One region of the Streptomyces sp. NPDC087263 genome, then DNA from elsewhere that is predicted to be linked to it. Evidence: riboswitches for the same ligand, from Rfam matches in the RefSeq annotation. Region 1 holds a riboswitch; the other holds the start of a gene.
What was found. Region 1 has a riboswitch for S-adenosylmethionine ahead of thrC (threonine synthase). Riboswitches for the same ligand answer to the same signal wherever they lie in the genome.

Region 1 (4,940 bases):
GCACCTGCTCGGCGATGTCGTCGGGGAGCATGCGGAAGTAGTCCACCGGCGCCCACGGCGTGTGCGAGAAGTGCCCGATCCGCAGGTCGGGGCGGAGCTCCCGCAGCATGCCGGGGACGAGGGTCAGGTGGTAGTCCTGTACGACCACCACGGCGCCCTCGGCCGCCTCGTCGGCCAGCGCCCGCGCGAAGGCCCGGTTGTAGGCCTCGTACGACGCCCACTGGCGCCGGAACTCCATGTCGAAGACCGGCTCCAGCGGCGTCTGGTAGAGCATGTGGTGGACGAACCACAGCACGGAGTTCGCGATGCCGTTGTAGGCGTCCGCGTGCACCTCGGCGTCGATGTCCAGCATCCGTACGCCGTCCTCGCCGACCCCGCGCCTCACCGCCTCGCGGTCCCCGTCGCCGAGCGCCGAGCACACCCACAGGGCGCCCGCGTCCGGGCCGATCGCCGACAGGCCCGAGACCAGGCCGCCGCCGCCGCGCCTGGCCTGGAGCTCGCCGTCCTCGCGCACGTCGTAGGAGACCGGGCCGCGGTTGGACGCGACGAGGATCCGGTGGGAGCCCTGCGGGGATGCCGTGGAAGCAGCAGTCGAAGCCGTGGAAGCCATACGCGTCAATCTAGCCCGGCCCGGAAACGCTCAAACGTACGGACGGGGTACCGCGCAGACGTATACCGTCGACGGTTTACGCCGCTTTGCGTGACTGATACTCCGAGATTTCCGCCATCGGAGGCCGTTCTTCCGTATCCACGGAGTACGTGCGCGGCTCGAAGCCGGACTCGCCCCGTTCGAACTGGGTGATGGCCGGCCGGATGAGGTGGCCGCGGGCGAGCCGGAGCTGTGCGGTGCGGTAGATCGCGGCGGACATCCGGCCCAGCGCCTGGCCGTCCTGGTGCCGGTGCTTGCGCACACCGACGTCGACCTGGGCGAGCGCGTCCAGGCCCACCAGGTGCAGCGCGTCGACGAGCATGCCGAGCTCCACGCCGTATCCGACGGGGAACGGGAGCTGTTCCAGGAGGGTGCGGCGGGCCGCGTACTCGCCGCCGAGCGGCTGGACGAAGCCGGCCAGCTGCGGCCAGTGCATGTTCAGCAGGGGGCGTGCCATCAGTTCGGTGACACGGCCGCCCTGACCGGCCGCGGTTCTGCCGGAGGTGGGTTCACCCGGCAGGTTCAGCGGGCGGTCGTACATCGCCTTGACCAGGTCCACGCCCGGATCGGTGAGCAGCGGCCCCACGATCCCGGAGACGAAGTCCGACGAGAACTCCTTGAGGTCCGCGTCGATGAAACAGACGATGTCACCGCTCGTCACCAGGAGTGACCGCCACAGGACCTCGCCCTTGCCGGGCACGGCCGGGATGCGGGGAAGTATTTCGTCCCGGTGGACTACTCGGGCGCCAGCGGCGGCGGCGACCTCGGAGGTGCGGTCGGTCGAGCCCGAATCGATGACGACGATCTCGTCGACGAGGGGGACTTTGCGGGTCATCAGGTCGCGGCGGATGATGGAGACGATCTCACCGACCGTGGCCTCCTCGTTGAGCGCGGGCAGGACCACGCTCACCGTGGAGTTGGTGGATCGTTTCGCGGCTATGAGCTTCTTGAGCGGCCGGTCGGTCACGGACCAGGAGCGCGTGCTCAGCCAGCGCTCGACGTCTTCAAGCACGTGCGGCTCTCCCTTGCGTTCATTGGGATGCTTGTGCCCGTCGCCGCGGCAGCGTTTGGTGTGTCGCTGGCATCTCGCGGTTCGGACGGCTCTCTCCACCATCCAGGCCTTCGGTTACAGTCTTGAACAACGCTGATGACCATCGCATGTCGGGGGTCGTCCGGCGCACAACTGAATACCGCTCATCCAGAGGGGCAGAGGGATACGGCCCGTTGAAGCCCCGGCAACCCTCCAGCTGGTTCTTGTCACATCGATGTGGCGAGGCTCCCGGCTCGGGAAGGTGCCAAATCCGTCTCACGGCGAAGTGCGTCGTGAGGAAGATGAGGAGAAAGGGCCTCGCCTCCATGGCTGCGCAGACAGTTGCAAGCACCACTGCACACACCACGAACCCCGTGACCTCCCCGGATTCCGCGAACTCCGTCGACCTGGGCCCCGCCACCGCGCTTTCCTGCCGCGAGTGCGGACACCGCGTCCCGCTCGGCCCGCTCTTCGCCTGCGAGGAGTGTTTCGGCCCGCTGGAGATCGCGTACGACTTCTCGGCCTACGAGACCGAGGACCTCCGCAAGCGCATCGAAGCGGGCCCCGCGAACATCTGGCGCTACGCGCCGCTCCTGCCGGTCCCCGCGGACGTCGCGGAGAAGCCGAACATCAACCCCGGCTGGACCAAGCTCGTCAAGGCCGACAACCTGGCCCGCGCGCTGGGCGTCACCCCCGGCAAGCTCTTCGTCAAGGACGACTCCGGCAACCCGACGCACTCCTTCAAGGACCGCGTCGTCGCCCAGGCCATCGAGGCCGCCCGCGCCTTCGACTTCACCACCCTCTCCTGCTCCTCCACCGGCAACCTCGCGGGCGCCGTCGGTGCCGCCGCGGCCCGCGCCGGCTTCCGCTCCTGCGTCTTCATCCCGCACGACCTGGAGCAGGGCAAGATCGTCATGGCCGCGGTGTACGGCGGCGAGCTCGTCGGCATCGAGGGCAACTACGACGACGTGAACCGTTTCTGCTCCGAGCTGATCGGCGACCCGGCCGGCGAGGGCTGGGGCTTCGTCAACGTCAACCTGCGGCCGTACTACGCGGAGGGCTCGAAGACCCTCGCGTACGAGATCTGCGAGCAGCTCGGCTGGCGGATCCCCGACCAGCTGGTCATCCCGATCGCCTCCGGCTCCCAGCTCACGAAGATCGACAAGGCTCTGCAGGAGCTGATCAAGCTCGGCCTTGTGGCGGACAAGCCGTACAAGATCTTCGGTGCCCAGGCCGAGGGCTGCTCGCCGGTGTCGGTGGCCTACAAGGCCGGCCACGACGTCGTACGGCCCCAGAAGCCCCACACCATCGCCAAGTCGCTCGCCATCGGCAACCCGGCCGACGGGCCGTACGTGCTCGACATCGCGCGGCGTACCGGCGGCGCCGTGGAGGACGTGAACGACGAGCAGATCGTCGACGCGATCAAGCTCCTCGCGCAGACGGAGGGCATCTTCGCCGAGACCGCGGGTGGCGTGACGGTGGGTGTGGCGAAGAAGCTGATCGAGAACGGTCTGCTCGATCCGACCCTCACCACCGTCGTCCTCAACACCGGCGACGGCCTCAAGACCCTGGACGCGGTGGCCTCGGACACCGGGCTCACCGCGACCATCCGCCCGAACCTGGACTCCTTCCGAGAGGCTGGCCTCGCGTCATGAGTGTCAACGTCCGCATCCCCACCATCCTGCGCACCTACACCGGCGGCAAGGCCGAGGTGACGGCCGAGGGCGGCACCCTCGGCGAGGTGATCGCCGACCTGGAGCAGAACCACACCGGCATCGCCGCACGCGTCCTGGACGACCAGGGCAAGCTGCGTCGCTTCGTCAACGTGTACGTGAACGACGACGACGTCCGCTTCGAGCAGGGCCTGGAGACGTCGACGCCGGACGGCGCGGGCGTCTCGATCATTCCGGCCGTCGCCGGAGGCTGACCGTCACGCGTCATTACTTACGGTGATTGCCGTTACCTTAGGTAATTGCGGTCACCGAGAGTTCATCGAATTGCCCCCTCCGTGAGAGAAGCGGAGGGGGCAATTCTGTATGGTTGAGCGCGGTACAGTTGGGGAAGCCGCTTCGCTTTCGAGTTGGTTTCATGCCGGGCGCATATGAGTCCTCGCCCGATGCCCGACAAGAAGTAGCCAAAGTGCCCCGCCTCTTTGAGCCGTTTATGGCATTTACGGGGCCCGACTTGCCCTGAAACTTTGCGAATTCTCCGCATATTCCCGATCGGTCGTGCTCAGAATTCTCGTCCGATTGACCTGTTGCAGAGGGCAGTTGGACAGATACATTCAGCCGCGGTCGACGCGTTCCGGCGCACACCCCCAATCCTTGGGGGGTGAGGTCTGACCCGGGCCCGCGAAGTGCGGTCCTGTGCAAGGGCCAGTAATAGGGGAGTTAGGCATGGCTCAGGGCACCGTCAAGTGGTTCAACGCGGAGAAGGGGTACGGCTTCATCGCGGTCGACGGTGGTGCGGATGTATTCGTCCACTACAGCGCGATTCAGATGGACGGCTACCGCACCCTTGAAGAGGGCCAGCGGGTCGAGTTCGAGATCTCGCAGGGCCAGAAAGGGCCGCAGGCGGACATGGTCCGGCTGGCGACCAGCTGAAGCACGCGCCGACTGATAGTTCTGTTCGACGTGACGAAGGGCTCGTACCTCCACCAGGGGGTGCGGGCCCTTCGGTCTGCCCGTCCGTCTGCCCGTCCGTCTGCTCGTCGGTCTGCTCGTCTGCCCGCCCCCTGCGGCCGGCTGTCCGCGGGTCCCTCCGGCTGTCTTCGCGCCGTGCGCGCCCCCTGCTTCACCTGGGGATCTTCCGGAGTCGCTTGCACTCGGTAGGGGCGAGTGCTAATCATTGGCGTTAGCACTCTGCAGGTGAGAGTGACAACGAGGACCGGGTCAGTGAGGCCCGCAGGCCAAGTGGGGCAAGGAACCACGAGGCAGGCAGGCCGTCCGTCGCGGGCGCGGGCGCGGTCCGGAGCAATCCACCCCAGTCCGGGAGGACCACTTCACATGGCCAAGATCATCGCGTTCAACGAGGAGGCGCGGCGCGGTCTCGAGCGCGGGATGAACCAGCTCGCCGACGCCGTCAAGGTCACCCTTGGTCCCAAGGGTCGCAACGTCGTCCTCGAGAAGAAGTGGGGCGCCCCCACGATCACCAACGATGGTGTTTCCATCGCCAAGGAGATCGAGCTCGAGGACCCGTACGAGAAGATCGGCGCAGAGCTGGTCAAGGAAGTCGCCAAGAAGACGGACGACGTCGCCGGCG
Region 2 (4,940 bases), on a different contig from region 1:
CGTGCACCACCCGGGAGAACAGGTCACGTCCCAGTTCGTCGGTGCCGAACCAGTGCGCGCCGCTCGGGCCCTGGAAGTTCTGCGACGGCACCCCCTGTAGCGGATCCTGCGAGGTGAACAGCCCCGGCCGGAACGCGGCAAGGACCACGAACGCCACCGCGAGGACCGACGCCAGTAAGCCCGGTCGCAGCAGCAGGAATCGGGTCACCCGCCCGGGTTCGAGCCCGCGCACCGGCCCCGGGTCGATGCCGGGCTCGACGGGGTGTGCCGGGCCGAGGGCGGCGCCTGCGGCGGCATCCTCGACAAGGGTTTCGCTCATGCGGGCCGCACCTTCCTGTTCGAGGTCACCACGATCCGCGGGTCCAGCAGCGGATAGACGAGATCGACGAGCAGATTGGCCGCCACGAAGATCAGGGCTCCGAACACCACCACTCCCTGGACCAGTGGAATGTCCTGGGCGGTGACCGCAGCGGCCGTCACCCGGCCCAGGCCGTCGCGGGAGAACACGGTCTCGACGACCACCGAACCGGCGACGAGCTGCCCGGCCAGCAGCCCGACGATCGTCAACGCCGGCAGTGAGGCGTTGCGCAGCGCGTGCCGCAGGTGAATACGCAGTCGGCCGGCGCCCTTGGCCCGCGCGGTCTCCACATAGGCCTGGTCGAGCGCCGTGAGCAGGCTCTTGGCCAGCACCTGCGCGACCAGGGCGCCGGTCGGGATCGCGAGCGTCACCGCCGGCAGCACCAGACCCGGCAGCCCGTCGTTACCGAACGCGGGGAACCACCGCGCCCGGAAGGAGAACAGCTCGACGAGCACCAGCCCGACCCAGAACGTCGGCACCGACACCCCCAGCGGCGGCAACGACAGCAACAGCTGCCGCAACCACCGCTGCGTGGTGTAGGTCGCCAGCACCGCAAGACCGCCACCGAAGACCACCGCGAGCAGCAGCGCCGCTCCGGTCAACTGCAGCGTCTGCGGCAGCGCGTCGGCCAGCGTCGAGGTCACCGGCCGACCGGTGGAGACCGCGTTCCCGAAGTCACCGCGCACCGCCTTGCCGAGATAGTCGGCGTACTGCACCAGCACCGGTTTGTCGAAGCCGTACTCATGCCGCAGTGCGGCGATCTGCGCCGGATCGATCTGGCCCGAGTCCGCTCCGGCGCCGGCCATCGCCGAGACCGGATCACCGGGCAGATAGTTCAGCACGAAGAACGACACCGTGTACGCAGCCCAGAGCACCCCGAGTGCCTGTGCGAGACGCTTGCTCACATAGTGACGCATTTCCTGCCCACCTCCTGTAGCCGACGACCGGATCGGACGCTCTGTCGCGCATCCACCGGCTGCTAGCCGATCCAGGTGTCGTGCAGCTGGATCCGGCTGGAGGCATCGAACGTGAGGTTGTGCACCTTCTTCGCCACCCCCAGCTGGGTCTGCAGCTCCACCACGGGAATGACGTAGGCGTTCTGCACGATCAACTGCTGTGCCTGGCCGACCAGTTCCTTCCGCTTGGCCACGTCGGCAGTCGCCGCCTGCTGGGTCAGCGCCGAGTCCAGCGGGCCCGCCGGCAGGCGGTAGAGGTTGGCCAGCTCGGTGGAGTACTGGCTGCGCAGGATGTCCGGGTCGGCGCGGGTCAGGTTGCCCCACGACGCGTCGAAGTCGCCGGACTGCAGCATCGTGGCGAACTGGGCGGTCTGCGTCTCCTTGAGGACCACGTCGACTCCGACGGCCTTGAGCTGCTGCTGGATCAGCTCCAGGGCCGGCTGGTTGGTGGCCGAGTTGGCGAACCACCTGACGATCAGGCTGAGCTTGGTGCCGTTCTTCGATCTGATGCCGTCACTGCCGACCTTCCAACCAGCCGATTCCAGCAGGGACTTCGCCTTCGCCGTGTCGAAGGCCAGGTCGGAGCCCTGGTCGGCGTAGTCCGGTGTGGTGTACGCCAGGATGCTGGTCGCCGGCCTGGTGCCGGTCGGGAACACGGTGTCGACGATCTGCTGCCGGTCGATGGCGAACAGGAGCGCCTGACGCACCTTCACGTCCTTCAGCAGCGGGCGGGAGTTGTTCAGCCCCAGGTTGAACACCGCACCGGGATTCGCCCGTCGTTGCAGGTTCACCTGGCCACCGGTGAGCGCAGCCTCGTCGGCCTTGCCGACGCTGCTGATCGCGTCCACCTGACCGGACTGCAGGCTGCCGGTGCGCACGCCCGATTCGGGCACCACCTTGAACACCAGCTTGTCCAGGTACGCCTCGCCCTGCTTGGTCCACAGGGACGAACCCCAGGCGTACTTGCTGCGCTTGGTCAAGGTGATCGCCTGGTTCTGCACATAACTCTCCAGCGTGAACGGCCCGGACCCGACCACACCCTTGCTGCACTTCTCCTGCGGGCTCTGCTTCGCGCTAGCCGACGACTCGATACCCAGTGAGTGCGTCGACGTGGCCTGGAGGAACTGCGCGTTCGGCTGCTGGAACTTGACCCGCACCGTGAGCGGATCGACCGCGGTGGTGCTGTCCACGCCGCTCAAGTACCCCTGGGCCAGCGTCCCCAGGGCGCCGAGCTTCGGTACCGCGTCGAAGTTGTCCTTGACCACCTGCGCGGTCAGCGGTGTCCCGTCGCTGAAGGTGACACCTGATCGCAGGTGGAAGGTGAACGTGGTCGTGTCGGAGCTGACGTCCCAGCTCTTCGCCAGCCACGGCACAATTCTGCCGGTCTTGGGATCCTGGTCGGTCAGGGAGTCCACGATCTGGCGCAGTGAGTAAATGGTGTCGTTGCTGCCCACCTGCTGCGGATCCACGCAGCCCACGTCGGAACCCACCGCGAAGGTCAGTGTGCCGCCGGACTTGGCCGGGCCGTTGTCGCTGGTCGAGCCGGCGCTGTCGCTCGACGTGCAGGCGCTCAGCAGGAGGCTGCTTGTCACAAGGGCGGCGAGTGCCGCCCACCGGGTGGGTCGGGAATCCGGATGCGATATCACGGACGGGTTCTCCTACTCCAAAGTCACCGCGCACATGCCGGTGCAGACCAAGGCGAAGTGGACCTGGGCAGACCTGGGCGAAGTGACGGAAATATTCGGAAGATGTCTGGGGAAAGGGTGCCGACGAAGGCGTGACAGTGCCGCGGACTCCGACAGCACTGTGAGAGCCCGCAGGGAGTCGCCCGCGGCGTCAAAGCCGTCGGCGAACGTCAGTCAGGAAGGCGGGGAGGCCGGGACGCAATCAGTCGTGACACAGACAGCTGGTGAAGAGCTGCAGGTCGATGTGGCGTCGGCGGGAGAATCCGGAGAACACCGCAGCGGCCGCGATCGAAGCACTGAGATCACTGCTGTTCGGCACGCTGGTCCTCCCGATCTCAGGCCCGGTCAAGGGGCCACGCGCTTGCGGGGTCGATGACCCCGCCGGGCTTTCACCTGGAGCACCCCACCGCGGTGGAGGGTTGCCGATCAACGAGCCAGGGCTTGACGCTGACACTCAATGCCGCTTGGAACGCTAACGAGCGTCGCCATGATCCGTCAATGCCGACAGGCGAGTTGGGCCACGCACGGCACGGCGGACCGAGTTGCGAAAGGCCCGGAAACGGCCGTCCCGAACTCTCCTGACCGGGCGCCGGTCGGACCCGAGGCGCCCCGACTCAAGAAATCGTCGGACCTGTCTGTTTTGTCATTCCAGAGGGCCTTCGTAGTTCTTTGCTGAAACCTGAGTAAGGTTTCGCCCAAATATGTGGCTTTTTCCCAGATGTGGTCACATCCTGAACGCGGGAGATAAATGTGTACCTAGCAACTAGTCGGGGCGAGTTGCCGACTCTGGGCGCTTGGAGGGAAAGGCATGCAATGGAGCAGCCTGCAAAACACCCACGGCCGGCGGTCTCGACTCGAACGTTCTCGGGACACTCGACCTGCCGCCCCGACCCTGCCGGTCCGGGGCGACGGAGGAGCCGAACCCGTGGATGACCGGCGTGTGGACCTGGCCGCAGCGCACGCGACGCCGGAACTGCTGGCCATTCGTGACCGGCTGCTTGTCGCCCTGGCGTTCTCGTCAGGCGTCTTCGAGGCGATCTGCTTTCTCTCCTTCGGGAAGGTCTTCACGGCGTTCCAGACCGGAAACCTGGTGTTTCTCGGACTTGGGGTAGCCGGCACGCGGCCGCCCGCCGGCCCGGATCCCGTTCGCGTGGTGATTTCACTTGCCGCGTTCGCCGTGGGGGCCGCAGTGGCAACACGGATCCTGACCGCGTTCAACGGCGACGAGGAGATGGAGGACTCGCAGATCTTCGAAGCGTGGCCGCGTCGCGTCTCCATCGCACTGTGCGTCGCGACGGTGGCGCAGGTCGGTTTCATCGTCGTGTGGATGGCGGCGTCTCCGTCCAGCCTCGTGTCCAACATCCTGGTCGCCCTCAACGCCTTTGCGATGGGTCTGCAGATGAATGCCGTTCGGTCGCTCCATGTGCCGGGCATTTCCACCACGGCGGCCACGGCCACCTTCATCAGCTGGATTTCCGGTATCACCACCTGGTCTCTGAAGCCCGCCGCGGTACGTCGCCTGACCGGGGTCCTGGTGGGCATGGTGGCCGGCGCCTTCGTCGGAGACTGGATGCTCAGCCACGCGCACACCTACGCGCCGGTGCTGCCAGTGGTCGTGATCGCACTCGTCGTCGCGGTCGCCTCCGTGATGCTGAAGCAGAAACCTGCGCGGTAGAGCGTCGGCGAGCGGGATCCTCGCCTCGGCGCCGGTACGGCCGACATGACGGTCGTACCGGCTCGGGCTGACCGGCACTGTGGCCGGGATCCGGCTTGAGCACCGTGGTGAGCTGCAGCGCACGGGCGGGCGGTTTCGGGGCTGCATCCCGTACGCGAGGCGAGTCGGTAGGCCGCCTTCCGCCCTGAAACGGCGTGGCTGCCGTCCGCGGCTGGGCAGTCGGCCCGGCGCCCCGTGCCGACCGGGCCGCCGTCCACGGGAGGCGG

Region 2: it holds a riboswitch for S-adenosylmethionine, as region 1 does, so the genes downstream of both, ACIPC1_RS18055 (ABC transporter substrate-binding protein) here and thrC (threonine synthase) in region 1, are expected to answer to the same signal.

What each region holds. Positions count from the first base shown of each region.
Region 1 covers NZ_JBIUYT010000014.1:16,158-21,097, reverse strand. The annotation lists gene ACIPC1_RS35540 (trehalose-6-phosphate synthase) at 1-610, opposite strand, end outside; gene ACIPC1_RS35535 (glucosyl-3-phosphoglycerate synthase) at 687-1,661, opposite strand; SAM riboswitch class I at 1,841-1,988, shown strand; gene thrC (threonine synthase) at 2,006-3,334, shown strand; gene ACIPC1_RS35525 (MoaD/ThiS family protein) at 3,331-3,606, shown strand; gene ACIPC1_RS35520 (cold-shock protein) at 4,076-4,282, shown strand; gene groL (chaperonin GroEL) at 4,685-4,940, shown strand, end outside.
Region 2 covers NZ_JBIUYT010000005.1:213,845-218,784, reverse strand. The annotation lists gene ACIPC1_RS18065 (ABC transporter permease) at 1-319, opposite strand, end outside; gene ACIPC1_RS18060 (ABC transporter permease) at 316-1,275, opposite strand; gene ACIPC1_RS18055 (ABC transporter substrate-binding protein) at 1,338-2,960, opposite strand; SAM riboswitch class IV at 3,352-3,461, opposite strand; gene ACIPC1_RS18050 (YoaK family protein) at 3,925-4,674, shown strand.